DNA from 2 places in the Micromonospora sp. NPDC047644 genome. Region 2 is predicted to be linked to the other one. Evidence: riboswitches for the same ligand, from Rfam matches in the RefSeq annotation. Region 2 holds a riboswitch; the other holds the start of a gene.

Region 1 (15,191 bases), on a different contig from region 2:
GGTAACCCCTGCAACGACTCCTCCACACCGATCAGGTGGTTGGCCATCCGGGTGCGCGCCCGCTCCGGGTCCCGTGCCACGAGGGCCTTCAGGATCGCCACGTGCTCGTCATGGGTGCGCAGGTCCGCGCCCTCCTCGTGCAGACTCCGCCAGAGCCGGCCACGGAGGGTGCGCCCGGCGAAGGCTTCGATCAGACCGACGAGCACCGGATTCTCGGCGTGTACCGCGATGATCCGGTGGAAGGCGATGTCGATCTCCATGATCCGCTCGTGGTCCGGCGGTGACTGGCCGACCAACCGGGCCGCCTCGTCGAGCAGGTCACCCGCCTGGGCCAGGGCCTCGTCGGTGATCCTGGTCGCGGCCAGGCAGGCGGCTTCGCACTCCAGCAGCCGGCGGACGGTGTGGATGTGCCGAGGGTCGCCCTGGCCCTGGAAGTCCACCACGAAGTTCATTGGGGCCAGCAGTTGCGGCGCGTCGAGGTTGGTGACGTAGGTGCCGTCGCCCTGCCGGATGTTGACGATCCCCAGGATCGACAGGGCCGACATCCCCTCGCGCAGGGAGCCCCGCGAGACACCGAGCTGCTCGGCGAGGTCCTTCTCGATGGGCAGCCGGTCCCCGGGCCGGAACTGCCCTTCGAGGATCATCCGTTTGATGCCGTTGACCACTTCGTCGGTGCGAGACATGTCCCCCCTAACGGCCGGCGGGGGTGGCCTTCCCACCCGCGATCACGTACGCCGCCTCCGGAGATGACACGGTAGTCGGGTCTGTCGCCGCCCAGTAGTGGCCGTCGGGGAAACGGTAGAGCGCCACCGACTCCGGACGCATCCGGGTGGAGTAGCCGGGCTGGCTGGGCAGGACGTATCCGCTGCCGGAACCGGTGTCGCGGATGATGCAGGGATCGGTGAAGTGCTCGTGCAGGTGGTCGACGAACTCGGTGACCCGGTTGGTGAGGTCCCCCGAGATCGCGACGTAGTCGAGCACCGACACGTGTTGGACCATCTCGCACAGCCCGACACCGCCGGCGTGCGGGCACACGGGGACGTCGAACTTCGCGGCCAGCAGCAGCACGGCGACGATCTCGTTGATGCTGGCCAACCTGCCGGTGTCGAGCTGGCAGAAGTCGATGGCCTCGGCCTGGAAGAGCTGCTTGAACATCACCCGGTTGTGGCAGTGTTCGCCGGTGGCGACGCCGATCGGAGCGACGGCGCGTCGGACGGCAGCGTGGCCCAGGATGTCGTCGGGGCTGGTCGGCTCCTCGATCCACAGTGGCGTGAAGCGGGCGAGAGCGGTGACCCAGTCGATGGCCTGACCGACGTCCCACACCTGGTTGGCGTCGATCATGAGGTTGCGATCCGGCCCGAGGATCTCCCGCGCGATGGCGCATCGGCGGATGTCGTCCTCGAGGTTGGCGCCCACCTTGAGCTTGACGTAGCCGTAGCCGGTGTCGACCGCCTCCTGGCACAGTCGGCGCAGCTTGTCGTCGCCGTAGCCGAGCCAGCCGGCCGAGGTGGTGTAGGCGGGGTAGCCGGTCCGGTCGAGCTCGGCGAGGCGGGCGGCCTTCGTGCTCTCCTTGGCCCGCAGGATGGCCAGTGCCTCGTCGCGGGTCAGCGCGTCGGAGAGGTAGCGCAGGTCCGCGATGTCGACGAGTTGCTCGGGGGTCATGTCGACGAGCAGCCGCCACAGCGGTTTGTCGGCGACCCGGGCGACCAGGTCCCATGACGCGTTCAGCACGGCGGCGAGGGACAGGTGGACGACGCCCTTCTCGGGGCCGAGCCACCGCAGTTGCGAGTCGGAGGTGAGCAGGCGGTAGACCGCGCCCATGTCCGCTGCCATCGTTGCCACGTCCTGGCCGACGAGGAGCTGTGCCTGGTGGACTGCCGCCGCCGCGACGATGTCGTTGCCTCGGCCGATGGTGAAGGTCAGGCCGTGCCCCGCGAGTGGCGCGCCCACGCCGTCGACGCCGTCGGTGTGCAGGACGACGTAGGCCGCCGAGTAGTCGCCGTCCTTGTTCATGGCGTCTGACCCGTCAGCGGTCAGGGAGGTGGGGAAGCGGACGTCTTCGACGGTGACGGCAGTGATCTGCGGCATGCGCTCCTCGCCCAGCTAGGCTAAAGATCAGATGATCACTGGGAGTATACGGAGGGCTGCTCCAGCGCGTCAACGTTGTCGATCACTTCTGGCGTGCAGACATATGATGTTTTCCCGCTCTCGCCGATCCGCCTTGATGCCGATCATGCCGGTTGGCAGGCCAACTCGACGCGCGCGGCGGATCCCGGAGATTGGATGTTCCACCTCGCCGCAACGTATCGACGGCGACGTATAGGCGTGGCCTCCAGTGCCACGGCCTCGATACGTCACATCTTTGTCGAATGTCGACACCCGTGCGCAGAGCCCCGTCTCCGGTGCCCGGCGTCGGTCGGCCGCTGCGTGCTCCCGAGGGTTGGTGACGGTGGTCACCGCATCGCCGTCGACACGCCCGAGACCGACATGTGGGGTGTGACAACGGCTGCGTCCCTATATATGGTGTCGAGCGCAGCTGGTTCGGCCGCTCATCCAGTGCGGTCGAGGCAACAGGGAACCCGGTGGAAATCCGGGACTGTCCCGCAGCGGTGAGTGGGAACGACAGCCGTCATGAGCACTGGGCCACCAGTTCGGCCTGGGAAGCGACGGCCAGTAGGAGACCGGCGAGCCCGGTCGTGCCCGCGAGTCCGAAGACCTGCCAGCGCGCCGCGTACCCGCACCCGGGTGGGCGGCGGTCCGAGGCCGCGTGGGACGGCTGACGCCACCTGACCCACGCCGCTGCCGGCGCGCGTCCATCGGTGTCTGTCTCCTCGCGTCCGGGCCACCAGGTCTCGAACTCCGAGGAGCGAGTGGTGACAGTCACCGAGGTAGTCCCGGCCAGCGGCGACGCGACAGTGCGGCGGACGCCGATGCAGGTCCGCAAGCGCGACGGCGGCACCGAACCCGTGGACGTGAACAGAATCGTCCGGGCGGTCGAGCGGTGGGCCGACGACCTGACCGACGTCGACCCGTTGCGGGTGGCTACCCGCACCATCAGCGGCCTCTACGACGGCGCGACCACTGCCGAACTCGACCGGCTGTCCATCCAGACCGCCGCCGAGATGATCGGTGAGGAGCCGCAGTACTCGCGTCTGGCCGCGCGGCTGCTGGCCGGCTACGTCGACAAGGAGGTGCGTCGACAGGGCATCACCTCGTTCAGCGCGGCGATCCGGGTCGGCCACGCCGAGGGCCTGATCGGTGACGACACCGCCGCGTTCGTCGCCGCACACGCCGCGACGCTCGATGACGCCATCGACCCGGACGGCGACCGCCGGTTCGAGTACTTCGGCCTCCGCACGGTGTACGACCGCTATCTGTTGCGCCACCCCACCAGCAGGCTGGTGCTGGAAACCCCGCAGTACTGGCTGCTGCGGGTGGCCTGCGGCCTGTCCCGGACGGCGGACGAGGCGGTCGACTTCTACCGGCTGATGTCCAGCCTGGCCTACCTGCCCAGCTCACCGACCTTGTTCAACTCCGGCACCCGGCACACCCAGATGTCCTCCTGCTACCTGGTCGACTCCCCGCTCGACGAGCTGGACTCGATCTACGCCCGGTACGCCCAGGTCGCCAACCTGTCCAAGTTCGCCGGGGGCATCGGCATCGCGTACTCCCGGGTCCGCTCCCGGGGCGCGCTGATCCGGGGCACGAACGGGCAGTCCAACGGGATCGTGCCGTGGCTGCGCACGTTGGACGCGAGCGTCGCCGCGGTCAACCAGGGTGGCCGACGCAAGGGCGCTGCCTGCGTCTACCTGGAGCCGTGGCACCCGGACATCGAGGAGTTCCTGCAACTGCGGGACAACACCGGCGAGGACGCCCGCCGCACCCACAACCTGAACCTGGCCAACTGGGTGCCGGACGAGTTCATGCGTCGGGTCGAGGCCGACGAGCCGTGGTCGCTGTTCGACCCGCACGAGGTGCCAGAGCTGCCCGACCTGTGGGGGGAGCGGTTCGACGCCGCGTACCGGCAGGCCGAGGCGCAGGGCCGCTACGTGCGGCAGGTCCCGGCCCGGGAGCTGTACGGGAAGATGATGCGGACCCTCGCCCAGACCGGCAACGGCTGGATGACCTTCAAGGACGCGTCGAACCGGCTCTGCAACCAGACCGCAGAGCCGGGCAACGTCGTACACCTGTCCAACCTCTGCACCGAGATCGTCGAGGTGTCCAGTGACGCCGAGACCGCCGTGTGCAACCTCGGCTCGGTGAACCTCGCCGCCCACCTCACCGCCGACGGCATCGACTGGGAGCGGCTGCGCGCCACGGTGCGGACCGCGGTGACCTTCCTCGACCGGGTCATCGACATCAACTACTACCCGACCGCGCAGGCGGCGGCGAGCAACCCCCGCTGGCGGCCCGTCGGGCTCGGGTTGATGGGCCTGCAGGACGCCTTCTTCGCGTTGCGGTTGCCGTTCGACTCGCCGGCCGCCCGCGAGCTGTCCACCCGGATCAGCGAGGAGCTGTACCTGACCGCGTTGGAGACCTCCGCCGACCTGGCGCGCGACTTCGGCGCGCATCCGGCGTACCCGCAGACCCGGGCCGCGCGGGGCCAGCTCCAGCCCGACCTGTGGGGTGTCGAGGGTACGCAGACGGCACGCTGGGCGGCCCTGCGGGAAGAGGTCGCGGCGCACGGGCTGCGCAACTCGCTGCTGGTGGCGGTCGCGCCGACGGCGACGATCGCCTCGATCGCCGGGTGCTACGAGTGCATCGAGCCGCAGGTGTCCAACCTGTTCAAGCGCGAAACCCTGTCGGGGGAGTTCCTCCAGGTCAACACCGCTCTGGTACGCGAACTGAAGGCCCGCGGTCTGTGGACCGAAAGGATCCGTTCGGCCATCAAGCGGGCGGAGGGGTCGGTGCAGGACATCGCCGAGCTGCCGGTCGGCGTACGGGAGCTGTTCCGCACCGCGTGGGAGCTGCCGCAGCGGGCGCTGATCGACCTGGCCGCCGCCCGTGCCCCGTTCGTCGACCAGTCCCAGTCGCTGAACCTGTTCCTGGCCGCGCCGACCATCGGCAAGCTCTCCTCGATGTACCTCTACGCCTGGAAGGCCGGGCTGAAGACCACCTACTACCTGCGCTCGCGTCCCGCGACGCGGATCCAGCAGGCCACCGTCAGCGCCGTCGCACCCGTTGCACCCGTCGCGCCCGTCGCTCTCGCGTCCGTGGCCCTCGACGCGGAGGCGCTCGCCTGCTCGCTGGAGAACCCCGAGTCGTGCGAGGCCTGCCAGTGACCGTCCCCGAAGCCGCCACCACCGACGCCAGCACCACCGACACGAGGACCACGCACATGCTGCTCGACCCCGGGATGGACCTCACTCTTCGCCCGATGCGCTACCCGCACTTCTTCGACCGGTTCCGCGACGCGATCCGCAACACCTGGACTGTCGAGGAGGTCGACCTGCACGCCGACCTCGCCGACCTGGACAGGTTGTCGCCGGCCGAACGGCACCTGGTCAGCCGCCTGGTGGCGTTCTTCGCCACCGGTGACACGATCGTCGCCAACAACCTGGTGCTCAACCTCTACCAGCACGTCAACAGCCCGGAGGGTCGCCTCTACCTGTCCCGCCAGCTGTTCGAGGAGGCCGTGCACGTCCAGTTCTACCTCAACCTGCTCGACACGTACGTCCCCGACGAGACGGAGCGCTTCGAGGCTTTCGCGGCCATCGAGAACATCCCCTCGATTCGTCGTAAGGCCGAGTTCTGCTTCCGGTGGATCGACTCCCTCAACGACCTGCGGGAGTTGCGGTCCCGCGAGGACCGGCGCACGTTCCTGCTCAACCTCATCTGCTTCGCCGCCTGCATCGAGGGGTTGTTCTTCTACGGCGCGTTCGCCTACGTCTACTTCCTGCGCTCCCGTGGCCTGCTGCACGGTCTCGCCTCGGGCACCAACTGGGTGTTCCGCGACGAGTCCATGCACATGGCGTTCGCGTTCGACGTCGTCGACACCGTCCGCGCCGAGGAGCCGGACCTGTTCGACGACGACCTCGCCGACCAGGTTCGCCGGATGCTCACCGAGGCGGTCGAGTGTGAGGTGCAGTTCGCCGAGGACCTGGTGGGCCAGGGCGTGCCCGGTCTGACCCTGGCCGACATGCGGGAGTACCTCCAGCACGTCGCCGACCGTCGCCTCGCCCAGCTCGGCATCGCGCCGCACTACGGGTCGAGCAACCCGTTCGGCTTCATGGAGTTGCAGGACGTGCAGGAGCTGTCCAACTTCTTCGAGCGGCGGGTGTCGGCGTACCAGGTCGGGGTGACCGGCACCGTCGCCTTCGACGACGACTTCTAGCGACCTCGGTCCATGCGCTTCCCTTGATCAGGTGATGAAAAGTAGCTTGGAGACGACCTCATTAGCTATTTCTCATCACCTGATCAAGGAACGTCAGGCCAGCGAGGCGAGACGGGGTGGGCGCCCGCCCGGAGAGGAACGTGCTGATGGTCGACATCACCGTGCGGCCCATGACCGACGCCGACGCCGACCGGGTCCTGACGATCTATCAGGCCGGCCTGGACACCGGTGACGCCAGCTTCGAGGTCACCGCGCCCGGCTGGGCGGCGTTCAGTGCCGCTCGACTGAGCGGTCACCGGTTCGTGGCCGTCGACCCGGGTGGAACGGTGCTCGGCTGGGTCGCCGTCTCGCCGACCTCGACCCGCGCGGTGTACGCCGGTGTGGTGGAGCACTCCGTGTACGTCGACCCGGCCGCCCAGGGCCGTGGCGTCGCCCGACTGCTGCTGGACGCGCTGATCACCTCCACCGAGGCCGCCGGCATCTGGACGATCCAGTCCGGGGTCTTCCCGGAGAACACCGCCAGCCTGGCGCTGCACCAGCGGGCCGGGTTCCGGGTCATCGGCGTCCGTGAGCGGGTCGGCCGCCACCACGGACGCTGGCGCGACGTCATTCTGTTGGAACGGCGCAGCCCCGCCATCGCCTGAGACGCCCGCCGGTCGGCGGTGCCCGTCACCGTCGGCTGGCGCAGGTCACGCAGGTGCGCGCCGACGGGCGGGCGGCGAGGCGCTCGGCGGGGATCGGGCGGCCACAGCCTTCGCACACGCCGTAGCTGCCGTCGTCCACCCGTTGCAGCGCGACGTCCAACTCGGCCAGCCGTCGGCGGGTGGCGTCGAGGACGGCGGTGAGCTGCGCGCGTTCGAAGGCGATCGTGCTGCCCTCGGGGTCGTGCTCGTCGTCGGCGTTCGACGACCGGGACGCCTCGAAGAGGCTCCGCAGGTCGCCGTCAAGGGCGGTGGCCTGAGCCTCGGCCTGTTCGCGCAGCCGCAGCAACTCCTCGCGGACCGCGCTGGAATCCCTGGTCATGGCACTCCACGGTACCTGGGGGATGACAGCGGTCACATCACTGGCATTCCGAGACGACCGGTCATATCGTGGTGTCTGTCAGTCGGAGCTGTGGGCGAAAGGAGTGCGTGAGATGCCACGACCGAAGTCCCCGACCAGTGCCGGAACTCGGCAACGGTTGTCCGACGCCGCGTTGGACCTGTTCCACCTGCGGGGCTACAACGGGACGAGCGTCCAGGACATCGTCGCCGCAGCCGGCGCGCCCAAGGGCACCTTCTACAACCACTTCGCCAGCAAGGAGGACCTCGCCCTGGACTCGGTGGCGAGATACTCCGCAGCGATGGGGCTGGAGATGCTCGACGCGGAGCAGGGCAGCACACCGCTGGAGCGGATCACCCGTCATCTGAGATACGTCACCGGCCTCGGCGACACCATGGGCGATCGCGGATGCCTGCTCGGCAACTTCGCCACCGAAATCCCGGCGCACAGTGATGCCCTGCGCGCCGCCGTCGACGCCGGCTTCGGTCGCTGGGTCGCCGCGCTCGCCGTGGCGATCGAGCAGGCGCGGACTGCCGGTGAACTGCACGGCGACGAACCCGCAACCGATCTCGCCGGCTTTGTCGTCTCCAGCTACGAGGGCGCGGCAGCCCGGGCAAAGGCATCCGGTGACCCGGCGGCCCTCCGGGAATTCTTCACGATCACCACGGCCCGGATCCTCACCTGATCCGCATCCGTTCGCGTCGCTGACAGCCCGGGTTCTTCCATCCGGCGCGGCGTGTACCCAATCCAAGACGACCGGTCGTACGCCTTCGGCCGGAAGCGACACCTGAATTGAGGAATGAGACATGAGCACGTACCTGATCAATCACCTGCGCATCCCGGGCGGAGTGCCGACCGAGGAGTCCCTGCGTTACCTGGAGCAGGTGCAGGCCACCACCGAGGCGTACGGCGCCAAGTGGCTCGTCCTGGATGCCCAGGTCGAGGTCCTTGAGGGCAGTTGGCCCGGTTCGGTGGTGCTGATCGAGTTCCCCGACGCGGAGACCGCCAAGACCTGGTACAACTCGCCCGAGTACCAGGCGATCCTGGCGCTACGCGTCGATCACACCATCAACGACCTGGTGCTGGTGGACTCCGTCGGCCCGGACTTCACGGTGGCCGGCTACGCGCGCCAGATCCGAACCCTGCTCGGCCAGTGACCAGTTCTCGCTGACCTGCCGTAGCCGATCCCCGCGCACCGCCCGGCGGGCGCGGGGATCGGCTACATGAAGGTGCGGGTGTGCGGGCACCGAACGCGGGAACGCGGTGCGAGCGTCGGATCACCGTTTGGTGCGGGCGTTGTCCCGGTGGGATCGGCCGTGCCCGTCGTCCCGGTCGATGCGTAGCTCGCGTTCCAACTCGGTGACGACCGCCCGCAGATCGTCCAGTCGTTGGGTGAGCGCGATTCGGTCAACCTCGTCCGGTACGCCGTCGCCGTCCTCGTCGTAGCCGGGGGCCAGTCGCTCGGTCATCTCCAGTCGGCGGGCCTCCTCCATGGAGTTCACGATGACCGCGATGAGGATGTTGAGCAGCAGGTTGACGGTGATGACCACGTAGCTGACGTAGTAGAGAAGCGTCCACGGTGAGATCTCCATGCCCTGCTCGATGAGGTCCGGCAGCGTCTCCAGAGACAACAGCACGAACAATGTCAACAGTGACCGGCCGATGTCGCCGTACTCCTGTGGGTATCTGTCGCCGAAGATGAGCCAGCCGGCCATCCCGTAGACGTAGAGCGTCACCACGGCCAGGGCGAGGAACCCGGTGACGCCCGGCAGGCTGCGCCAGAGTGCGGAGACGATGGTCCGCAGACCTGGCGAGAACCGCACCAGGCGGACCATGCGGGCGACGCGCACTACCCGCAGCAACGCCGAGTCACCGTGCAGTCCGGGTACGAAGATCGCCGCGATCACCACGAAGTCGAAGACGTTCCAGCCGTGCCGGAAGAAGTCCTGCGGACGCCGCCCGTACGCGGCCAACCGGATGGCGATCTCGACGACGAAGACGGCCCGGAAGAACAGCTCCAGCCCGTGCAGCGCGCTGTCGGCGGGGCTCAGGTCGTCGTATGTCTCCAGGCCGAGGACGATGCCGTTGGCGAGGATGACCACGACGATGGCGACCTCGAAGGGACGGGACCGGGCGAGGTGGGCGCACTGGTTGGCCCAACCCGACCGGTGCCGCGACGGCGGTTCCGGCCCACCTCGCTGGGTGGGCGCGGGGGCGTCACTCACCAGTCGACCGGCTCGATCGTGCGGCGGTGCGGATGGTGTGTGGGCATGCCCGCCAGCCTAGCCAAGATCCACGACGGTGGGCGATCGTGTGACCTCTCAGGAGTGAGCCGCCCGGTGCGGCGTCACCGGCGCCGCGAAGAACTCGGCGAGGGGCTCGACGATCCTGCGGTGGGCCCGGTTGATGGCGTCGTGGCCGCTGCGGGGGATGGTCAGCGTCCGAGCCCGTGGCAGCGCGCGGGCCAACGCGGCGTTCTGCTCCACGTAGTACGGCGGGCCGCCGGCGCCGCAGGCCAACAGCACCTCGGCGGGGATGCCGGCCCACCGGCTGGCCGGCCCGTCGTGAGCCAGGATGAGGGCCGACTCGTCCAGCGTCGCCGGCAGCAGCTCGCCCATGGTCCGGCCGATCGGCGTGCGCAGGAAGGCGCGCAGCATCGCGACCCGGAGGCCCAGCGGTAGCCTCGCCGCTGGCATCTGCGGGTTGATGCCGGCGGTGGTGAGGGCGAGACTGCGGGCGGTGTCGCCGACCTGTGCCGCCGCCCGGGCCGGCGCGAGCCAGCCCGACGGGAAGCTGCCGTCGATCGAGACCGCGGCGTCGTAGAGGGCGAGTCGGTCGATCGGCAGTCGGAGCGCGGCCTCGAGTGCCAGGAACCCCCCGGCGCTGTGGCCGATGACGTTGCCGGACCCGGTGTGCTCCAGCACGGCGGCGAGGTCGTCGACCTCCTGCTCGGCGGTGTAGGGCACCGACCTCGGTGGCGCGTCGGCCCGTCCCCGTCGGTTGTAGAGGTGAACGCTGAACCGGTCGGCGAGTGCCGTGGCGAGCCGCCGGTAGACGTCGATCGTCACGCCGCCACCGTGCACCACGACGATCCCCGGCCCCGTCCCGGTCGAGTGCAGCACGATCGTCGCGCCGTCCCGTGCCCTGACCTGCTCGATGTCTGCTTCACCCTTCTCCCGCCCACAACAACTGCAAACGACGTTCGCAGTTTACAGTAGGTCAGTGAGCGACGCACCCGCGAGTACCGGCGACGGCGGCCCCGAGCGGCAGTCGATCTGGAGCAGACCCGAACGCGGCAGCCGTGGCCCCGCCCCGGCACACAGTCGGGACGCCATCGTGGAGGCCGCCATCGCCCTGGCCGACGCCGAAGGGCTCGCGGCGGTGTCGATGCGCGCTGTGGCCGCCTCGCTCGGCACCGGTGCCGGATCCCTCTACCGCTACCTGTCGTCCCGGGACGACCTGTTGGACCTGATGACCGACCGGGCCGTGGGGGAGCTGCGCCCGTACCCGCAGGTGGAGGGTGACTGGCTGGAGACGATGGTGCTGCTGGGGCGACGGCAGTTGGTGCTGTTCGGTGCCCACCCGTGGTTGCCCGAGGTGATCCATCGGCCCTCGGGCGCCGGCCCGGAGAGCCTCGCCTGGTTCGACAACTGCATCCGGGTCCTGGCGCCGGTGCGCTGCCCGGTAACCGCCAAGTTCGAGGCCATCGCGATGATGACAGGCGTGGTGAGCCTCTTCGCCCGCCGCGAATCCGCGGCTGGGGCGTTCAGCTTCGCCGGGGTGGACCTCACGACGTACCCGCACCTCGTCGCCGCGTTCAGCCAGCCCGCCGGACCACCGCCCCGGGCGGACCTCGTCGAGCGGACCCTGCGCGGTCTGCTCACCGGCCTGCTGGTCACCGAGTCGACCGGGTCGGGCTGAGCGGGTCGGCGTACGGGCGGTGTCCGTCGTTCGTCCGCCACCGCGACGCCCGCTGGTCTAGGTTCTCGATGGTGAGCGGGACCAGCCCCGGCCTGCGCCAGCGGCGAAGAGGTGCGCGATGTCCGACCCTGATCCTGCCGACCTGCGTCGACGGGCCACTGACGGTGACCGGGACGCGGTCGACCAGCTCGTCGAGCTCGCGGGGGAACGGGGTGACCTCACCGAACTGCGTCAGCTGGCTGAGGACGGCAACGCCGACGCGGCGGCCCAGCTCGTCGAACTCGCCACCGAACTCGGCGACATGGGCGAGTTGCGGCGTCTCGCCGACCGGGGCGACAAGGATGCCGCTGACCAACTCGTCGAGTTGGCCGCGGAGCGGGCCGACGTCGGGGAGCTTCGCCGACTCGCCGACGGCGGGAACCGGGACGCCGCCGACGTCCTGGTCGAGCTCACCGAGGAGCAGGGCGGGGCGGAGTAGTCGGGCGGGGCGGGGTAGCCCTCGGCGTCACGTCGTGGTGGTGAGGTACCGGCGGTAGCCCAGGGCGGACTGCGCGAACCCGAGGGACGCGTAGAACCGGTGCGCGTCGGTGCGCGTGGCGTTCGACACCAGTTGGACCTTGTAGCAGCCGGCCGCCGTCGCCTCGTCGAGCGCCGCCAGCATCAGGGCCCGGGCGACTCCACGACGACGCCAGCCGGACGTGACCACCACGTTCTCCACCACCATGTACGGCCGCGCCCCGTGGGTGAGGTTGGGGACGACGACGGTGTCCAGGGTGCCCACGAAGGTGTCCCCGGCGACGGCCAGCAGGAGGCGGCGGCCAGCCTGGGCGTGCAGGTCACGCCAGGCGGTGGCGAGCCGGTCGGCGTGCGGCCGTACGTCGTCCGGAGCGAGCTGCCACAGCACGTCGAAGACCAGCTCGGGGTCGTCCTGCGCCACGGCGGCGCGGATGACGACGTCGCCGCTCACCGGGCTGACGCCTGACTGCCCGGATCGGACAGTGTGGAACGCCCCGCGTGCCGGGTGAGCCGGTCGTCGATGTGCCGCACCATGGCGCCGAGGATACGGTCACCGGCCGACGGGCGACGGGCGACGGCGTCGTGCCACCGCCGCCCGCATCGGCGATGACCCCGGTCAGGCCCGCGCCGCCCGGACGGCGTCGCGCAACGGAGTGCTCGGCCGACCGATCAACCGGCTCAGGTCGTCGCTGTCGGTCGCCAGCTCGCCGTCGGCGATGGACTGGTCGAGCGCGGCGACGAAACCGGCGGTGCCCGCGTCCAGGCCGACGTTCTCCAGGGCCGAGGCCAGCTCGGCGGCGGACATGTCCTGGTGAACGACAGTGGTACCGGTCACCTCGGTGACGGCTTCGGCCAGCTCGTCGAAGGTGAACGCCGTACCGCCCAGTTCGAAGACGGCGTTGCCGTCCTCCTCCCGGGTCAGCGCGGCAACGGCCGCCCTCGCGTAGTCGGCCCGGGTCGCCGCGGAGATCTTGCTGCCGCCGGTGGCGCCGAGGATCGTGCCGGATCCCAGGTACTGCGGGAGCTGGTCGGTGTAGTTCTCGGTGTACCAGCCGTTGCGCAGCACGGTGTAGGCCAGACCGGACGCGGCGAGCACCTCCTCGGTGGCCTTGTGCTCAGGGGCGAGCGGGTTCGCGGTGGTGTCGGCCTTCAGGATGCTCGTGTAGACGAGACGCTCGACGCCGGCGAGCTTGGCGGCGTCGATGACCGCGGTGTGCTGCGCGACGCGCTGACCGGGGGTGTCGCCGGAGATGAGCAGCAGGCGGCGTACGCCGGCCACGGCTCCGGGCAGCGTCGACGGGTCGTCGTAGTCGGCCTTGCGGATCTCGACGCCGCGCCTGGCGAGGTCGGCGGCCTTCTCCGGGCTGCGGACGATGGCGGCGATGTCGGTGGCGGGCACCCCGTTGTCGAGCAGGTGCCCGATCACCAGGCGGCCCAGTCGGCCGGTGGCGCCGGTGACGGCATAGGTGGGCATGGGAACCTCCGGAGGTAGTATCAGATCAGCAGGCACTTACGAATCTACAGCACTAACCGAAGGGCAGCGTGGGTTAGGCTGGTGAGGTGAGCGACATGCCGGCCCAGGACCCGGCGGGGCCTACCCAGGAATTCGTGAGCGATGTCTTCGCCCGGGGTTGCACCTCCCGCGCGGCCTTCGAGGACGTCACCTCGAAGTGGGCCTCGCTGGCCCTGTTGGCGCTCGGAGAGGGCCGCTACCGCTTCAACGCGCTGCGTCGGCGCATCGACGGGGTCAGCGAGCGGATGCTCTCCCAGACCCTGCAGACCCTCGAACGCGACGGGATGCTCACCCGCGAGGTGCTCACCGCGATCCCACCGCGCGTCGAATACTCGCTGACCCCCCTCGGCGCCCGGGTCGCCGAGCAACTGCGTGGCCTCGCCGATCTGCTGGAGGCCTCGGTGCCCGAGGTGCAGACCGCCCGCGACAGCCGCGAGCGCGACCGGGGCTAGGCGGCCTCGCGTCGCGCCGCGACCGTCCGTGGGCGTTGCCGGATGCGCTGGGTCGCCACGACGCATCCCAGCACCGCCAGCGCCGCCGCGATCGAGGCGGGGGAGACCACCTCGCCGAGCAGCAGCGCCGACCATCCCAGGGTCAGCACCGGCTGGGCGAGTTGGACCTGGCCCACCTGCGCCACACCGCCCCGGGCCAGGCCCGCGTACCAGGCGAAGAAGCCCAGGAACATCGAGACCCCGGTGAGATAGCCGAACGCCGACCAGCCGAGAGCGTCGGCCCGTGGCGGACTGACGACGGCGGCAACGGCCGTGACCGCGACGGTGATGGGCAGCGCGAGCAGCAACGCCCAGCAGATCGTCCGAGCGCCGCCCAGCTCGCGGGCGAGCGCGCCGCCCTCGGCGTAACCGAGGCCGCAGAGCACGACCGCCCCGAGCAGGAACAGGTCGGGCAGGGTGAGGGCGCCGCGTACCGCGCCACTGGCGCCGAGGAAGGCGAGAACCGCCAGCAGCCCGCCGGCGCTCACGATCCAGAACAGCGGCGGTGGACGTTCGCCGGCCCGCAGCACCGCGAACACGGCCGTCATCGCGGGCAGCGCGGCGATGACGACCGCGCTGTGCGCGGAGGTCTGGGTGAGAAGCGCCAACGAGGTGAACAGGGGAAAGCCGACGACGACTCCGAGGGCGACGATCGGCAGCCGTCGCCACTGACCGCGGGTGGGCCGCGGTGCGCCGGTGAGGCGCAGGTACGCCCAGGCCAGCAGCCCCGCGCCGACAGCCCGGCCGAAGGCGACGAACCACGGGTCGAGTTGCTGCACGGCCATGCGGGTGACCGGAAGCGACAGGCTGAAGCCGAGCACGCCCAGGGCGCCGAGGCCGAGCCCGGAGATCCGGTCCGCTGTTACCGTGTTCCCCGCTGTAGCGCTACTCTTGTCCCTCATGGAGAACGGTAACGCAGCCCAGCGCGTTATCCAAGATCTGCGGACCCTCGCGGCCGTCGCCGGCCCCGGCGCCCGGCTGCCCTCGGTACGAGAGTTGACCGCCCGACATCAGGCCTCGCCGGTCACCGTCGCCGAGGCCATCCGACAGTTGGCGGCCGAGGGGCTGATCGAGGCGCGACCCGGCCGCGGCACCTTTGTGGCCACCGCGCCGGACGAGCTGGGCGTACCCGATCTGTCCTGGCAGACCGTCGCGCTCGGGCCCCGCCGGTTCGGTCAGGATGAGATGCAGGCCCTGTTGGCGCTGACGCCCGCCGGGACGATCCCGCTGTCCGGTGGCTACCTCCACGCGGACCTGCAGCCCGCCGCTGCGCTCGGCGCCGCCCTCACCCGAGCCGCCCGCCAGCCGGCGAGCTGGCAGCGGGGGCCGGTCGAGGGCCGCGCGGACCTGCGCGCCTGGTTCGCCCGCGAGGTCG
Region 2 (15,191 bases):
TCCTGGACGACTTCGCGTGAAAGAACGCAACGAAGTGGGCGGCCAAGTCCGGCAAAAATAATCGACCGCCGGGTACGCGACCTCGCAATGTGGACCGGCGAGTGGGCAGAGCACCGAACTACCGCCATCAGTCAGCCTGCGAGTCAGAGCGCGGGGGCACCCTCTCGTGATGTGGGCGCCTGCTCCCAACCTGCTCCCCCTAAACCGGTCTCGCGCCGGGCCGCCGACCGCCGGCCGGTGTGTGAGCGGCCTGCCCAGTGCTTGGTTGGCACCAGCACTGGCTCCCGCAGCCGCATCGGTCGATCGGGGAGCACGCTCACCACCGCCGCGCCTTGCCAGCGGTTACTTGTGCGAGCGTAGGTCGGCGTACCGCGTCGGCGCGATGTGAGCCGGTGATGGCGCGTCGGTGCGTCGGCTTTCGAAACGATGGGGGTCGGGCCATAGTGGACAATCGCCCGCCTCGCCGCGTTTCGGTTCGCCGCGATCAGGGATGTCTGGTGACGGGCAGCGGGCCAGCGGTGCGGACGATGTCGCGGTAGACGGCGAGGGCGGGCTTGGGTCGGTAGGTGTCGGTGACGATGCCGAGTGTTCCGGTGGGTTCCGTGGAGTTGCTGTCGGCGTCCCTGAGGCTGAACAGTTCGTAGTGGGTGATGTTCAGACGCTCTTGTTCGGTGAGGATGACGCCGAGCATGTCCGACAGCGAGTCGCACTGTGCCTGCTCGGTGCGCGGTGACCCGCTCGGGGTGCCGTTCTCCACGATGTGGATGGGAGTGTTGGGCGGGATGTGCGCGCGGGGCAGCGACCCGCCCCGCAAGTGGTGCAGGGCGTGTGTGGTGAGGGATGCGGTGTCTCCCGGGTTGCCCCGCGGGGCGACGGGCGAGAAGGCGTCGGGGTACAGGCCCAGGCCGACGTAGTCGACGTGGGCGGCGAAGTCCTGGTACGGGACCGAGGAAAGGTACGACCAGAACTGGTCGTCGCCGCCCAACCACTCGGGTGGTTCGGCGACGGAGAAGCCGGTCCGTACGTGCTGGAGACCCCGCCGGTCCAGTGCGGCGCGTGCGTGCGGGATGCCGAGGACCAGGGCTTCGAGCACGCCGGGTGCGCTTCCGTCGATGAGCGGGATGGGGAAGTTCGGCTCAAGCGTCACCTGGAGGTACCGCGTCAGGTGACCGTAGCGGTCGATGATGGTGTCGAGGAAGGTCAGCCATCCGGAGAGGTCGGCGGCCCGGGGGATGTAGCTGACCACGAGGTCCAGCTCACGGTTTCCGTCGACGTACCACTCGTCGGGCATCGTGAGGTGCGCGAGTTCGTGTTCGGCGCCGAGCGAGGTGACGACGTCCGGCGGTGCTGGGTCGCCGAGGAAGTGCACGTACTCGCGGATGACGAAGGGGCGACCATTCGAGAGGTCGTCGACGAGGTGGCGGATCGCGGCGACATCGGGTGGGTGGGAGCAGACCGTGCCGGCCCGCCCGCCCGGATAGATACCGAACTTCACGCTTCTGCACTCCCGTATTGGTGGGTTTGCTGGGTTGGCCAGCGGATCTCGCGCGCGCAGATCCGCCGCACCAGAGTCCTGATCCAGGTGGCTTCGGTGGCGACGATGGTGCGCCAGTAGGCGACTTCGAGCATGTGCACTTCGAGCACGTCACCGTCGGGCAGCCCCGAAAGGGCAGCCAATTCTTGGTCGAGCCGGTCGGCGCGACCGTCCAGGATGCACGCCGCCTGGTCGATCGGAAGAATTCCGACGTAGGCGACCGCCATGACGAAGTCCACGGACGCGGCCGGGGTGTCGCGTACGCCAGCCTCGACCTTGTGGCGGAAGTCGGCGAGACCTACGGCAGTCAACTCGTAGGCCGTACGTGGCGGCCGATTCCCCACTCGCTCGGGCCGCCCGGAGGAGACCAAGCCTGCCTTCTCGAGCGCCTTCAACAGGGACGTAACCGTGCTGCGGGTGACCGATAGGTGTCCGTATCGCTCGCGTAGGCGTGTCGTGATGTCGTAGCCATGCGCTGACTGCTCGACGAGGAGTCCGAGGATCGGCAACACCAGGCTGTTCCGTGACGCGTCCAAAGGCACCCAGGCAACCTATAGGCGTATACGTCTAATCACAAGACCGAGCCGGACGCCCGAGACGACGACCAGGTTGCAGGTCAAAGGCGACGCCCTCGCCCACCGACCTAACGTGCAGCCGGTGGCGCGGGTCTGGTCTGGCGATGGAGCTGCGGACATAACGCACGAGAGGAGCGGGCCGTGCTGCGTGAGTCCGGCAGCCTTGCGTAGGTTCGCGAGGCGACGGCCAAGCGCCTGGCGCGCGGCACTGATCCCATCGCTGTCGCCCATCGGCCGCCCTCGGTCGTGGAGACGGGGTGTCTGCGGCGCTGGTGTCGATGAACGCGGTGTGGGAGGTGCCGGCCGTGGATGCGATCGAGTGCCGTTCGTCGTCGGTGAGCGTGGCATCGTCGATCACGACCGTGGTGGGGCTGCCACCTTGCCCATCGCGGGTGCAGGCGTCCACCGCTGTCCCTGGAGGCGGTCCATCAGGGCGTGACGTCGGCGAAGCGGGGCGCGCCCGGCTCGAGTTCGACGCGGGCGGCCCGGGCGGCGAAGCTGATCGCGTGGTACCACCCACAGAGCAGGAACAGGTCCAGCAACTGCGACTCGTCCAGAACCTCGTGGGCGAATCGCCAAACTTCATCATCGATGTCCGCTGCGCCGTGCAGGGCGTCCGCCACCTGAATCAGCGCTTGTTCCCGGCCGGTGGCCCAGCACGGATCGTCCGGCATTCCGTGGGTGAGCGAGGCGATCTCGGCCCGGGTGAGTCCGGCGCGGTCGGCGAAAACCATCAGGTGGACGCCCCACTCGTACTCGCAGCGGCAGCGTGCGCAGGTGCGGAGGATGACGATTTCGCGCTCACGGAGTGTGAGGGATAGTTGCCGGCCGAGTTCGTATCGGCCCCAGTGGCTCATCGCGATGGTCATCGGCAAGTTCTTGGCGAACGTTCGGAACAGGCCGATCGGCGGCATGCTGGTCGGCATCATCGCGGCGAGTTGGGCCTCGACGTCCGCGGTGAAGGGTGGTTCGAGCGCGGGTATGCGAGCCATAGCCACCTCCGAGGGCGATTCTGATTCAGAAGCACCATAGCGATTTGTTTTCCGAAGCGCCAGCGTGGTCGCGCCTCGGAACGACAGCGGGGCGAGCGAATGCGATCCCCAGCCCAGCGCGCTGACGACATGCCCGTGGTAGGTGCGTACCGCTGCGAACGACGCGTCGAGCGTCGCGCAGCCCGTACACCTCGTCCCCCGGCTCGAAGTCGGTCACCTCCGCGCCGACCGCCGCCACGACGCCGGCAAGGTCCAGGCCGAGCGCCGCAGGCAGCTCGACACGCGCGTGCGCGGCCTTTCCAGCCTGGATCTTCGTGTCGAGAGGGTTGACCAGATCGACGGCGGGGCGGGTTCCTCGGACCGCGCCGGCGCCGCGACGGGCGCACCGCGCACGGGTCAGTCGTCTTCGGCACCGTCGAGCAGCGCGCGCCGCAGCGCCAGCCGGTGCTCCCGGCGGATCTCCGCCTCCCGGTAGCGCCGCCGGTCACCGTCGGTCTCCGGTAGCAGCGGCGGCACCGTACGAGGTTGGCCGTCGTCGTCGATGGCGACCATGACCAGGTGGGCGGTGGCCACGTCGGTGGGCGGCACCGCCCGGTCCCACCGGTCGGCGGTCACCTTGACCGCCACCTCCATCGAGCTGCGCCCGGCCCAGGTGATCCGGGCGTCGACGTGCACGACGTCGCCGACCCGCACCGCGCGCAGGAACGCGGTTTCGTCGATCGCGGCGGTGACCGCAGGCCCGTCGGAATGGCGGGCGGCGACCACACCGGCGACGGAGTCGATGAGGTTGAGGATCCGGCCGCCGTGGACCGTACCCATCAGGTTGGTGTGGTGCTGGTCCATGATCTGCGACAGGGTCAGGTGCGACGCCGACGGTGCTCGGCCGGCGATGGTGGTGGTGTCGTGCACAGCGGTAGTCCGTCCCTCGGGAAACCACACCGCCGGATCACGGGCACACGCTGACGAGGACGCGCCCACGCAGAGAGCGCGGCACGTCACCCGCTCAGCCCACCCGCGAGGCCGACGGCAGCGCACACGGTTGTGTACGCGGCACTGGCAGGTCTTCGGACTCGCGGGCCCGACCGGCTGCACGCCGATCCCCTACTGGCCGTCGCTTCCCAGGCCACTGGCCCAGTGCTGATGACGGCGGTCGTTCCCACTCACCGCTGCGGGGCAGCCCCGGATTCCCACCGGGTTCCCTCTTACGACGCCCGGCCAGCTCACGACCGGGCGAACCAGCGCCACCGGGAGCATAGCTGGCCAGGGGCGACGGCCCCTCCGCCCGGCCGACCACCCGGGAGGTGTTCGGCTTTAGCCATGTGAGGAAAAAGTTCGTCACCTCTTGTAAAAAGTCTCAGCCCAGTGAGGATATTCAGATGCGTCGTCACCCTCAGATTCCTGGGCGGATGGTCTCGGGCCTCCTCGCGCTCCTCCTCGCCTCGGCTGTCGCTCTCCTCGCGTCCGCTCAGCCCGCCGCAGCTCACGGGACCCTCGCGATGTCCACGCCGGCGGGTGGCGCGACCGTGCGCGAGCCGTTGACCTCGGTGCAGCTGTTCTTCACCGAGAAGGCCGCTGCCAACGCGTTCTTCACGATCACCGCGCCGGGTGGCATCCGGGTCGACAATGGCTGGTCGTACGGGGAGCCGAAGCCGCTGGACAAGCCGGTGCGCGAGTACTTCCTGGTCAACGGTCAGTTCGAGCCACGCGAGTACACGACCGGGTTCCCCGCGACGGTGGCGGTCGCGCACCTGCCGGCCAAGGGCCAGTACTCGGTGAGCTACCTGTCGGTCGCCTCGGACGGCGACCCCGTACGCGGCACCTTGACCTTCCGCTACGACGGGCCGGCGACGGCGGCACCGAAGGGGTGGAGCCCGCCGTCGACCCAGCCGGATCCGGCGCTGTTGGCCACCGCCGAGCAACACGGGTCATCCGGGCAGGCGTCGGCGGTGCCGACGGTCGCGGTCGAGACCGCCGTTCCGCCGTCCGCGGCAGCGGCCGCGCCGACCGGGTCGACGGACGAGAGCGGTCCGGGAGCAGTCGTCTGGGCCAGCCTGGCAGCGGTGGCCACGGCAGCGGTGGCCGGACTCGTCGTCTGGCGTCGGCGGACGACCCCCGCCGGCCGACCCGCCGGCCGCGGCCGTACCTCGCCGACGACATCCGGTCGACGCGGCGCCGGCACCCGTCCCGGCACCAGGACCACCGGCGGCAAGGGCACCGGCGCCAGGGCCGCTGGCAGCAAGACCGCCGGTAGCAAAACCGCCGTCACCAAGACCGCCGTCACCAAGACCAGCGGCGGAGCCGTCGCTGGCAGAACCGACGCGGGCAGGACCGTCGCGACGACCGGCAGTGCTACGCAGACCTCGGAGGGTAAGCGGCGGCCCGGTGCCATGCCGGCCGCGCGCAAGGAGACCGCGGTCGTCGTGGCTCGGACCGGCGTCGCGGTGGATCCAACTCCGACCGATGAGGACGCGAAAGCCCCCGCCACGACGGACAGTCGACCGCCCGTCGACTCCGGGGCGTCGGCTGAGCCGGATCTCGCCACGGCGACGCCCGGATCCCGGCTGAGCAACACCAGCCTGGCACTGTTCGTCGGTACCCTGGTGCTGGCGCTGCTCGGCGGGTTCGGATTGGCGCGCATCAGCGGCAACGAGGGCCCGGCCGCCAACACCGCCCGGCAGCCGGCCGGCGGTCCGCCCGCCTCCGGCCCGGCAGGGTCCGCGAACGACGGACACCAACACCCGGCGGGCACCGGACCGCACACGCACCGGGGTGACGGCGCGACCGGCGAGACGCTCGCCACCGGGACGACCGTCAGCGCCGGCGGCTACACGCTGCAACCGCTGGAACGAACCCAACCCGCCGGGGTACGCGCCGACTACCGCTTCCGCATCGTCGGCACCGACCGGCAGCCGGCGACCCGCTTCGCGGTCGTCCACGACAAGCCGCTGCACATGATCGTCGTGGGCCGTGACCTGACCGGCTATCAGCACCTGCACCCGACGATGGCACCCGACGGCACCTGGAGCGTCCCCATGACGCTGGCCCGGCCCGGTGGCTACCGCGTCTACGCCGACTTCTCCGTCACCGCCGCCAACGGCACGCCGCTGCCGCTCGTGCTGGGCGTCGACCACACGGTGCCCGGCGCGCACACCCCGACCGCGCTGCCGCCGGCGCAGGCGAAGGCGACGGCTGGTCCGTACACGGTGTCGATGACCGGCACCCCGACGGTGGGGGTGACGGCGCCGATCCACTTCCAGGTCGCCAGCGCCGACAGCGCAGCGCCCGCGCAGCTGGAGCGATACCTTGCCGCGTACGGGCACCTGGTGGTGGTTCGTGAGGGCGACCTCGGCTACGTGCACGTGCACCCCGAGCCGGAGCTGATCGACGGGACGGTCAAGTTCTGGCTGACCGCGCCGAGTTCAGGCCGGTACCGGGCCTTCTTCGACTTCCAGGTCGCCGGCAAGGTGCACACCGGGGAGTTCACGATCAACGTTCCCTGACTCCGGAACTTTCTCCGTGCTGCGGCCGACCAACCTCCCAGCAGCAATCATCGGAGGAAGAACACATGCGCGCCACCAGCCCGAACGTTTCACGCCGCCGCTCGGCCGCGATCGTCGCCGCCGCGATTCTGACGGTGGGCGCCGCCGGCTGCGGGTCGTCCGACTCTCCGTCGACCGCGCAGGCGGGCCCGTCCGCGTCGACCTCAGCCAACCCGGACGCGGGCGTGCTCGGCATTCGTGACCCGTGGGTGAAGGCCGCCGACAAGGGCATGACGGCGGCCTTCGGGACCCTGGTCAACGACGGCGACAGCGATGTCACGGTGACGGGTGCCACGAACCCCCTGTCACCGATGGAACTGCACGAGATGACCATGAAAGACGGCAAGATGGTCATGCAGGCCAAGCAGGGTGGCATCGTGATCAAGGCCAAGAGCACGCATGCGCTGGAGCCCGGCGGCGACCACCTCATGCTGATGAACCTCACCAAGCCCGTCCAGGCCGGCGACGAGTTGGCCTTCACGCTGACCTTCGCCGACGGCCGGTCCCAGCAGTTCAGGGCCGTGGCCAAACCGTTCACCGGCGCGCAGGAGAGCTACGCCCCCGGGCACGGCCAGCCGATGCCCGGCATGAGCGCCACGCCGGGAACGAGCATGAGCCCGGCATCGTGACGCGAACGCCACCCGTCCGGCCGGTGAGCAGGCGCGGCCTGCTCACCGGAGGTGCGCTCGCTGCCGGAGGAGCCCTGGCCGGCGGTGCCGCCATCGCCACGACCCGTACCGGCGGCGGGCAACCGCCGGCCGTCGCCGATGCCACGTCGGTGGCGAGCGTCGGCGGCCTGGTCGAGCCGTTCCATGGTGCCCGGCAGGCGGGGGTGTCCACCGAACCGCAGGCGCACGCGTCGTTCGTGGCGCTCACCCTGCGGGCCGGCACCGACCGGGCCGCGCTGGGCCGGATGTTGCGGCTGCTCACCGACGACGCCGCCCGGCTCACCCAGGGCCGACCCGCGTTGGCCGACACCGAGGCCGAACTCGGGCTGCTGCCGGCACGGTTGACAGTGACCTTCGGCTTCGGGCCGGGCCTCTACCGGGCGGCCGGCGTCGACGACCGCCGGCCGGCGTCGGTCACCGAACTGCCGCCGTTGCGCATCGACCGACTCCAGCCGGCCTGGTCCGGCGGTGACCTGCTGCTGCAGATCTGCGCGGACGATGCGATCTCCGTCGCCCACGCCCAGCGGGTCCTGATCAAGGACAGCCGACCGTTCGCGACGGTGCGGTGGGTCCAGCAGGGCTTCCGGCGCAGCCCCGGTGTCGAGCCGGGCGGCCACACCCAACGCAACCTGTTCGGTCAGCTCGACGGCACCGCCAACCCCAAACCCGGCGCGCCCATGGACACCGCGCTCTGGGTCCCGGAGGGCCCGGCGTGGCTGCGCGACAGCACCACAGTGGTGCTCCGGCGGATCAGCATGAACATGGAGACCTGGGACCTGCTCGGCCGGACCGACCGCGAACTCGCCGTCGGGCGACGGCTCGACACCGGCGCCCCGCTCACCGGGACCGCCGAACACGACGAACCCGACTTCGCCGCCACCGACGCCGACGGCCTCACCGTCATCCCCGACTTCTCGCACCTGACCCGCGCCCACGTGACCGACGACCGGTTGAAGATTCTGCGCCGGCCCTACAACTACGACGGCGCGCCGACGGCGGAGGGCCACGCGGACAGCGGCCTGATCTTCGCCTCGTACCAGGCCGACATCGCACGACAGTTCCTGCCCATCCAGCGCCGGCTGGCCGACCGGGACCTGCTCAACGAGTGGACCACGCCGATCGGCTCCGCCGTCTTCGCCATCCCGCCCGGATGTCAGCCGGGCGGGTGGATCGGCGAGCAGGTGCTCGGATGAGCGTGCCACCAACCCGTCTCGCAGCCGTCCGACTCGGCGCGGCGGTGCTCGCCGTCCTCGTGGCGGTGCTCATCCCAGCCAGCCCGGCCTGGGCGCACAACTCGCTCAAGACGGCCACGCCCGCTCGGGACGCGACGCTGCCGAGCGCACCGACCGAGGTCACGCTCGAATTCATGCAGCGACTCGACCCCGCGTTCACCACCATCGTGCTCACCGACGCCGCCAAGCAGAAGCTTCCCACCGGCGAACCGGTGGTCACCGGAGCGAAGAGCACGGTCCAGCTGACCGACACCCTGCCGAACGGGACGTACACGGTCGCCTACCGGGTCGTCTCCGTCGACGGGCACCCGGTTCAGGGGTCGTACCCGTTCACGGTGGCCGATCCCTCGTCCAGCGCCGCGCCGATTGTGGCCGTCAGCGCGTCAGCGGCCACCCCGCCCGCCGCCACGGCAGCGTCCGGCGGCGGTCCAAGCGCCGGTGTCCTCGTCGCGGCTGCCGCCTTGTCCCTCCTCGTCCTGGTGACGGCTGGGCTGCTGTGGCGACGGGGCGCCCGGCGCTGATCCGACCCGCCGCAGACCGGGCCGACGCCACCGGCGCGGAGGACGACCTCGCCTAGAACCGTTCTTCGGGAACCGCCGGCGTCTTCTCCCCGACTACCAGTCAGGGCCGATGCGACACCTCACCGGGCGACCAGACCAGTACGGGAAGCACCTTCGTGCTTCCCGACTCTTCCGATCGGATCACCATGTCTCTGACTGAACTGTCCGGCACCCCGCAGCCGGAGCCCGCCACCACCGCCGAGAAACCGGCCCGAGCCGCCCGTCGCACGTCGCCGTTCGGCGCGCTGCTGCTACGGCTGCATTTCTACGCCGGCGTCCTCGTCGCCCCGTTCCTGGTGGTCGCCGCACTGACCGGCCTGGCCTACACCGTCACCCCGCAACTCGACACGGTCCTCTACGGCGACCAGCTGACGGTCGCCCAGGTGGGTGACCGGCAACTGCCGCTGGCCGAGCAGATCGGCGCCGCGCGCAACGCGCACCCGGACGGCAGCATCACCACAGTGCAACCCGGCGCCGGCGACCAGACCACCAAGGTGGTGTTCTCCCTGCCCGAGCTGGGCGAGAACCAACACACCGTCTACATCAACCCGTACACCGGCGAGTCCCAGGGGCAGCTCACCACCTGGTTCGGGTCCACACCGGTCACCACCTGGCTGGACGACCTGCACCGCCACCTGCACCTGGGAACGGTGGGCGAGCACTACTCCGAGCTGGCCGCGAGTTGGCTGTGGGTGATGGCGCTCGGTGGGGTCGTCCTCTGGTGGCGGCGACGTGGGGCCGCACGAGCCGCCGCCCGGCACCTGTTCGTGCCGGATCTGTCCACGGGTAAGGGCGTCCGCCGCACCCGAGGGTGGCATGCCACCACCGGCATCTGGCTCACCGTCGGACTCCTCTTCCTCTCGGTCACCGGCCTGACCTGGTCCCGCTACGCCGGCGCGAACTTCGCCGCCGGCCTCGACGCGCTGAGCGCCCGTACGCCCGAGATCTCCACCAGCCTCACCGTCGGCTCCACCGCCCCGGCCGAGACCGGCGGTGGCCACGAACACGGTCCCGCCGACGCGGGTGGGGTCGTCCCGTCGGCGACCTTCGACCGGGTCCTGGCTGTCGCTCGCGGCGCGGGCCTCTCCGGTCCGGTTGAGATCAGTCCCGCGCCGGAGCCGGGCTCCGCCTGGACCGTCACGCAGGTCGACAACACCTGGCCGGTCAAGAAGGACCGGATCGCCGTCGACCCGGCCTCCGACACGGTCACCGCCCGAAGCGACTTCGCCGACTGGCCCCTGCTGGCGAAACTGAGCGGCCTCGGCATCCAGGCCCACATGGGGATCCTCTTCGGTCTGGTCAACCAGATCCTGCTGGCCGCGCTCGCCCTCGGTCTGCTCTGCGTCATCTTCTGGGGCTACCGCATGTGGTGGCAACGCCGGCCCACCCGCGCCGACCGCCGTGCGATCGCCGGCACCCCGCCGGCCCGCGGAGGCGTACGCGGCCTGCCGCTCTGGGCGCTGCTGATCGGCGTACCGGTGACGGCGGCGATCGGCTGGACGCTGCCCCTGTTCGGGCTCACCCTGCTCGCCTTCCTCCTCATCGACGTGGTGGTGGGTGCGGTGTCCCGACGCCGACGACCCGCCGCGGCTCCCACCTCCCCGGCACCCGTGGGGAGCTGACCCACCGGTCCGGCCGTCCGTCCTCGGACGGACGGCCGGACGGTTCGCTCAGATCACGACCTGTTTGGTGGTCGGCAGGCTGTCGACCATCGACTTCGACACGTTGATCGTGTCGGCGATGATCTCGTGGGGCGTGTTCGCCATCCACTGCATCACCGAGATGTCCTCGAACCGGGGATGGCGGAACATCTCCAGGAACACCAGTGGCTCGTCGCCGGTGTTCTCGATGTAGTGGCCGTACGCGAAGGGGACGTAACCCACGTCGCCGGCCTGGAAGTCGAACGTGCGGGCGGCGGCCTGCGAGGCGAAGACGCCCATCCGCCCGGTGCCGGAGATGTAGTACTGCCACTCGTCGGTGGTGGGATGCCAGTGCAACTCGCGCATCCCTCCCGGTTCGACCTCCACCAGGGCCGCGGCGGTGGTCACCGAGGCGGCGAAGTTCGTCGAGTCGGTGACCCGGACCGTACCGCCAGGGAACCGTTGCGGGGTCTGCGCGAGCATCCGGTGCTTGAAGCTGCGGGGAATGTCACCGGTCGGGCTGACCACCCGGTCCTGTTGCAGGGGCGGTGGGACGTCACCCTGGAAGATGTACTTCTCCCGCTCGGGCAGGTTCTCCATCTGTTCCAGAGTCCAGCCGAAGTTCTTGGCCAGCACGTGCCGGGGGGTGTGTGCGAAGAAGTCGCTGAGCAGGAACGTGTTGTTCTCCGAGAACGCCCCGTCGTTGAAGACCAGCAGGAACTGTGCGCCGTCCTCCAGCGCCTGGATGTTGTGCGGCACGCCCTGCGGAAAGAACCACAGATCGCCGGCCTTCACGTCCTCGATGAAGTTGCGTCCCTCGTGGTCGACGGCGCTGATGCGGCAACTGCCGCTGAGCATGTACGCCCACTCCGACTGCTGGTGCCAGTGGATCTCCCGGTATCCGCCCGGCTCCAACCCGAACTGGACACCAGCCAACTGCGTGGCGATCGGAAGGTCCCGGCTGGTGACCTCCCGGGTCCAGCCGCCCTTCTCCACCCGGGTGTGCGCCTGTGAGAAGGAGAACTTGAGGTTGGGCACCAGCCGGCTGTCGGTCGTCGGCGGCACCACCAGATCGGGATTCTGCCGCTCGAGCTCGACGTTGCGGCCCGCGAGCGGCGCGGCACCCTGATCGCCGCGCCGCGGCTGGGGATCGCTGTTCGCCATGATCGCTGTCTCCTCAGTCGGGTTGGATCGGATTGGGCGCGGGAACGGATCCGCCCCGCAGCCGTAGCCGGGACGAGGCACCCAGCAGGGCACGCAGTCCGGGCCAGCCGTACTGGACCGTGATCGCGACCGGAATCGCCGCGGCGGTCGCCATCAGCACCAGACGGGTCCACGCCGGAGCGTGACCGCCCGCCCCGGTGCCGGCGTAGAGGACGAACATCAGCAGGACGACCCGGAGCCGATGCAGACCGGGGAGTTCGGTGAGCTGGGCCATGACTCGATGATTGGCGCCGATCACCGCCCGACACATCACGTGATCGCGCCATTGCCGCCGGTCAGACCCCGGACGGCGCGGGCCATTCCGCCCAGTCGAGCCGGTTCGTCGTTCTGGTCGCCCCTGCCGTACGACGTGGATAGGCTCGGTCGCAGGACGGCCTTTCGACGCGCCTGGTAACAACCGGGGAGAACGCCATTGTCCGAATCACCCTTCAACGCCGGGACGCTTCCGGCCGACGACATCGCCACCGACGCCGACGAACGACGGCACCGGCTCTTGGGCACGGCGGACCAGCTCCGGTTGGCCGGGCGCGGGATGGAGGCGCTGCACGTCCTGGCGGCGGAGATCGCCACGAGTCGCGGCGGCGAGCGCTACCGCACCCTGCTGCTCGGACGCCTGGCGCAGATCGTGGCACTGGAACAGCCGACCACCGCCCTCGTCGGTCTGCGGGAGGCGTTGCACCTCCGCCTGGACGACCGCAGCCGCAGCGCGGTGCTCGCCCTGGTCGCCACGATCGCGGCCCGCACGGGACATCCGGACACCGATGCCCTGCTGCGCGACGCGGGTACCGCACACGCCACCTCGGGTGATCAGGCGTCCGCTCGCCATCTGGCCCTTGGCCGGGCCGCCCGCTCACTCGCGCACGGCGATCTGCCGGGCGCCCACGCCGTGCTGGCGGCCCTCGACCCGGACTCCTGGGCGGCACGCGCCGACGCCCCGTCCATCTGGGCGGAACGCATCCTCGTGCAGCTCGGTCTGGGCCGGCACCAGGACGCGCGGGCCGCTACCCGCCAGCCGCCCGAGGCGACCGACGGCTCACTCACCGGGCTGACCGCGCTGGACTGCCTGCGCATGGTGGCGGTGGGAGAGCTACCCGAGGCGGCCGCGCTGGCCGTCACGACGCTCAGCTCCGGTCCGGCGAACCTCAGCAGGGAGGTGCGTGCCCTGTTGGTCGCGGTGATCGGCGAGGTCCGCTACCGCCGCGGCGAACACGACGACGCCCGCGCCATCCTCCGCACCTGCCTGGATGAGGACCGATGGCCCGACCGTACGATGTGGACGATCGCGTTCTGTGTGGCGGTGCGCGATGCCTCCCTCAGCACTCCGGCGGGCCTGCTCACCAGGGTCGTCACCGACCTGCACCGGTCGGTCCGGCCGCTCCTGCCCGTGCCGCACTTCGGCCCCCGACTGGTACGCGCGGCGACGGCCGCCGGCGACACCCAGGCCGCCGGTCGGGTCACCGAGCTGGTGGAGCTGGTGTCCGTCCGGACGCCGGTGCCGCTGTGGCGAGCGCTGGCCGACCAGAGCCGAGGGTTGCGCGACGGTGACCCTGGCGCGCTCCGGTCGGCGGTCGACCACCTGCGCACCACCGCCGCCCGGCCGGCCCTGGCCGACGCGCTGCTGGACCTCGCCAACTGCCCTCGGGCGCGGTCCGGAGAAGCGCGCGACGCCGCTCACGAGGCGGCTGCCCTGTACGCCCGGATCGGCGCCCCTGGCGACCAGGCGATCGCGGACCAGCGTTACGCCGACCTCGCCGCCACCCCGCGCCGCCGACCCTCGTCGGACGAGCTGCCGAGCCGGGGCATCGACACGCTCACCCCCGCCGAGGAACGGGTGGCCGAGATGCTGGCCGCCGGTGCCACGAAGAAGGAGGCGGCCAGGAGTCTCTTCGTCTCCTTCCACACCGTCGACACCCAACTCCGCTCCATATACCACAAGCTGGGCATTCACAGTCGGATGCAGTTGGCGCGGGCCTGGGAACGCGCCGGACGATAATCAGCCGATGACCGCGCCAGCCGACCTGACCCCGCTCGCCGAAGCCGTGGAGTGCGAATTCATGCACTCCTACGAGTCGCAGGCGCCCGGGCCCGCGTACACCGATCTCGGGATCGCGACCACCCGCATCGGCGGCGGTGTCGTTCTCGCCATGCGCAACGATCCCTCCGGCGGGTACTGGAACAAGGCCCTCGGCTTCGGCACCGCCGAGCCGTTCACGGCGCAGACCCTGGATCGTGTCCTCGACTTCTACCGGGAGCAGGGCGTCGACCAGGCAGTCCTTCAGCTCGTTCCGTCGGTGCTGCCGGCGGGCTTCGACGAGGTCGCCGCGGCGCGCGGGCTCGAGCCGGGGAGCACCTGGGTGAAGCTCGCCGCCCGACCCGGCGACGTCGCCGCGGCGCAGACCCGTCTGCGCGTTGCCCCGGTGCCGGCCGCCGAGGCGCGGCCCTGGGCCGACGTGCTCCTCACCGGGTTCGGCATGCCGACCGGTGGGCTCACCGACATGCTGGCCGCGACGGTCGGCCAGCCGGCGTGGCGACCCTATGCGGCCTGGTACGACGGCGAGCTGGTCGCGGGCGGCAACCTGTTCCTGCACGGCGAGGCCGCGTCGCTCAACGCCGCCGCGACCGCCTCCGGTCACCGCGGCCTCGGAGCGCAGTCGGCGCTGATCGCCGCCCGTGCCCGAGCCGCAGCCGAGGCGGGATGCCGGTGGCTGTTCGCCGAGACCGGCAAGCCCGCGCCCGGTCAGCAGAACCCGTCGCTGAACAACATGCGCCGGGCCGGGCTGGTGCCGCTCTACGAACGCCGCAACTGGGTCTGGCGAGCAGCTTCCTGAGCCCGCTCCCCCGCCGTCACTTCTCGCTGTCGAGCAGGCCCATCATGGCGGTCGCGTACCGCTGGCCGGATGCTGCGCCGGCCGGTACAGCCCGCTCGATCTCGTCCACCGCGTCCTGGTCGAGCACCACGTCGACGGCGGCCAGCGACTCGGTCAGCCGGTCCCGCCGCCGCGCCCCGACCAACGGGACGATGTCTTCGCCCTGCGCCGCGACCCAGGCGATCGCCACCTGACCGGTGCTCACCCCGAGCCGCTGTGCGACCCGGCCGAGCGCGTCCACCAGGCGGAGGTTGGCGGCCAGGTTCTCGCCCTGGAAGCGCGGGCTGTTCGCCCGGAAGTCGGTTCCGGTCAGCTCACGCTCCGCCGACCAGTGGCCGCTGAGCAGACCTCGGGACAGTA

Evidence for each region. A riboswitch is a leader RNA that binds a small molecule or an ion and turns the genes downstream of it on or off. The one in region 2 is predicted to bind cobalamin.
Region 1: another riboswitch for cobalamin. It lies ahead of AB0877_RS16305 (ribonucleoside-diphosphate reductase subunit alpha); the one in region 2 lies ahead of AB0877_RS15315 (acyl-CoA thioesterase).

What each region holds. Positions count from the first base shown of each region.
Region 1 covers NZ_JBEYSY010000009.1:43,320-58,510, reverse strand. The annotation lists gene AB0877_RS16315 (FadR/GntR family transcriptional regulator) at 1-683, opposite strand, end outside; gene AB0877_RS16310 (enolase C-terminal domain-like protein) at 691-2,088, opposite strand; cobalamin riboswitch at 2,521-2,739, shown strand; gene AB0877_RS16305 (ribonucleoside-diphosphate reductase subunit alpha) at 2,931-5,282, shown strand; gene AB0877_RS16300 (ribonucleotide-diphosphate reductase subunit beta) at 5,339-6,334, shown strand; gene AB0877_RS16295 (N-acetyltransferase family protein) at 6,481-6,978, shown strand; gene AB0877_RS16290 (TraR/DksA C4-type zinc finger protein) at 7,004-7,357, opposite strand; gene AB0877_RS16285 (TetR family transcriptional regulator C-terminal domain-containing protein) at 7,470-8,060, shown strand; gene AB0877_RS16280 (DUF1330 domain-containing protein) at 8,182-8,532, shown strand; gene AB0877_RS16275 (ion transporter) at 8,653-9,600, opposite strand; gene AB0877_RS16270 (alpha/beta fold hydrolase) at 9,697-10,497, opposite strand; gene AB0877_RS16265 (helix-turn-helix domain-containing protein) at 10,598-11,296, shown strand; gene AB0877_RS16260 (hypothetical protein) at 11,415-11,774, shown strand; gene AB0877_RS16255 (GNAT family N-acetyltransferase) at 11,802-12,263, opposite strand; gene AB0877_RS16250 (SDR family oxidoreductase) at 12,429-13,286, opposite strand; gene AB0877_RS16245 (helix-turn-helix domain-containing protein) at 13,382-13,777, shown strand; gene AB0877_RS16240 (DMT family transporter) at 13,774-14,718, opposite strand; gene AB0877_RS16235 (PLP-dependent aminotransferase family protein) at 14,717-15,191, shown strand, end outside.
Region 2 covers NZ_JBEYSY010000008.1:159,282-174,472, reverse strand. The annotation lists gene AB0877_RS15340 (hypothetical protein) at 1-20, shown strand, start outside; gene AB0877_RS15335 (hypothetical protein) at 485-1,495, opposite strand; gene AB0877_RS15330 (PadR family transcriptional regulator) at 1,492-2,076, opposite strand; gene AB0877_RS15325 (carboxymuconolactone decarboxylase family protein) at 2,538-3,038, opposite strand; gene AB0877_RS15320 (alcohol dehydrogenase catalytic domain-containing protein) at 3,127-3,411, opposite strand; gene AB0877_RS15315 (acyl-CoA thioesterase) at 3,498-4,010, opposite strand; cobalamin riboswitch at 4,139-4,356, opposite strand; gene AB0877_RS15310 (copper resistance protein CopC) at 4,478-6,601, shown strand; gene AB0877_RS15305 (copper chaperone PCu(A)C) at 6,667-7,269, shown strand; gene AB0877_RS15300 (Dyp-type peroxidase) at 7,293-8,501, shown strand; gene AB0877_RS15295 (copper resistance CopC family protein) at 8,498-9,061, shown strand; gene AB0877_RS15290 (PepSY domain-containing protein) at 9,247-10,722, shown strand; gene AB0877_RS15285 (oxalate decarboxylase family bicupin) at 10,771-11,904, opposite strand; gene AB0877_RS15280 (hypothetical protein) at 11,918-12,178, opposite strand; gene AB0877_RS15275 (helix-turn-helix transcriptional regulator) at 12,377-13,957, shown strand; gene AB0877_RS15270 (GNAT family N-acetyltransferase) at 13,965-14,792, shown strand; gene AB0877_RS15265 (aldo/keto reductase) at 14,809-15,191, opposite strand, start outside.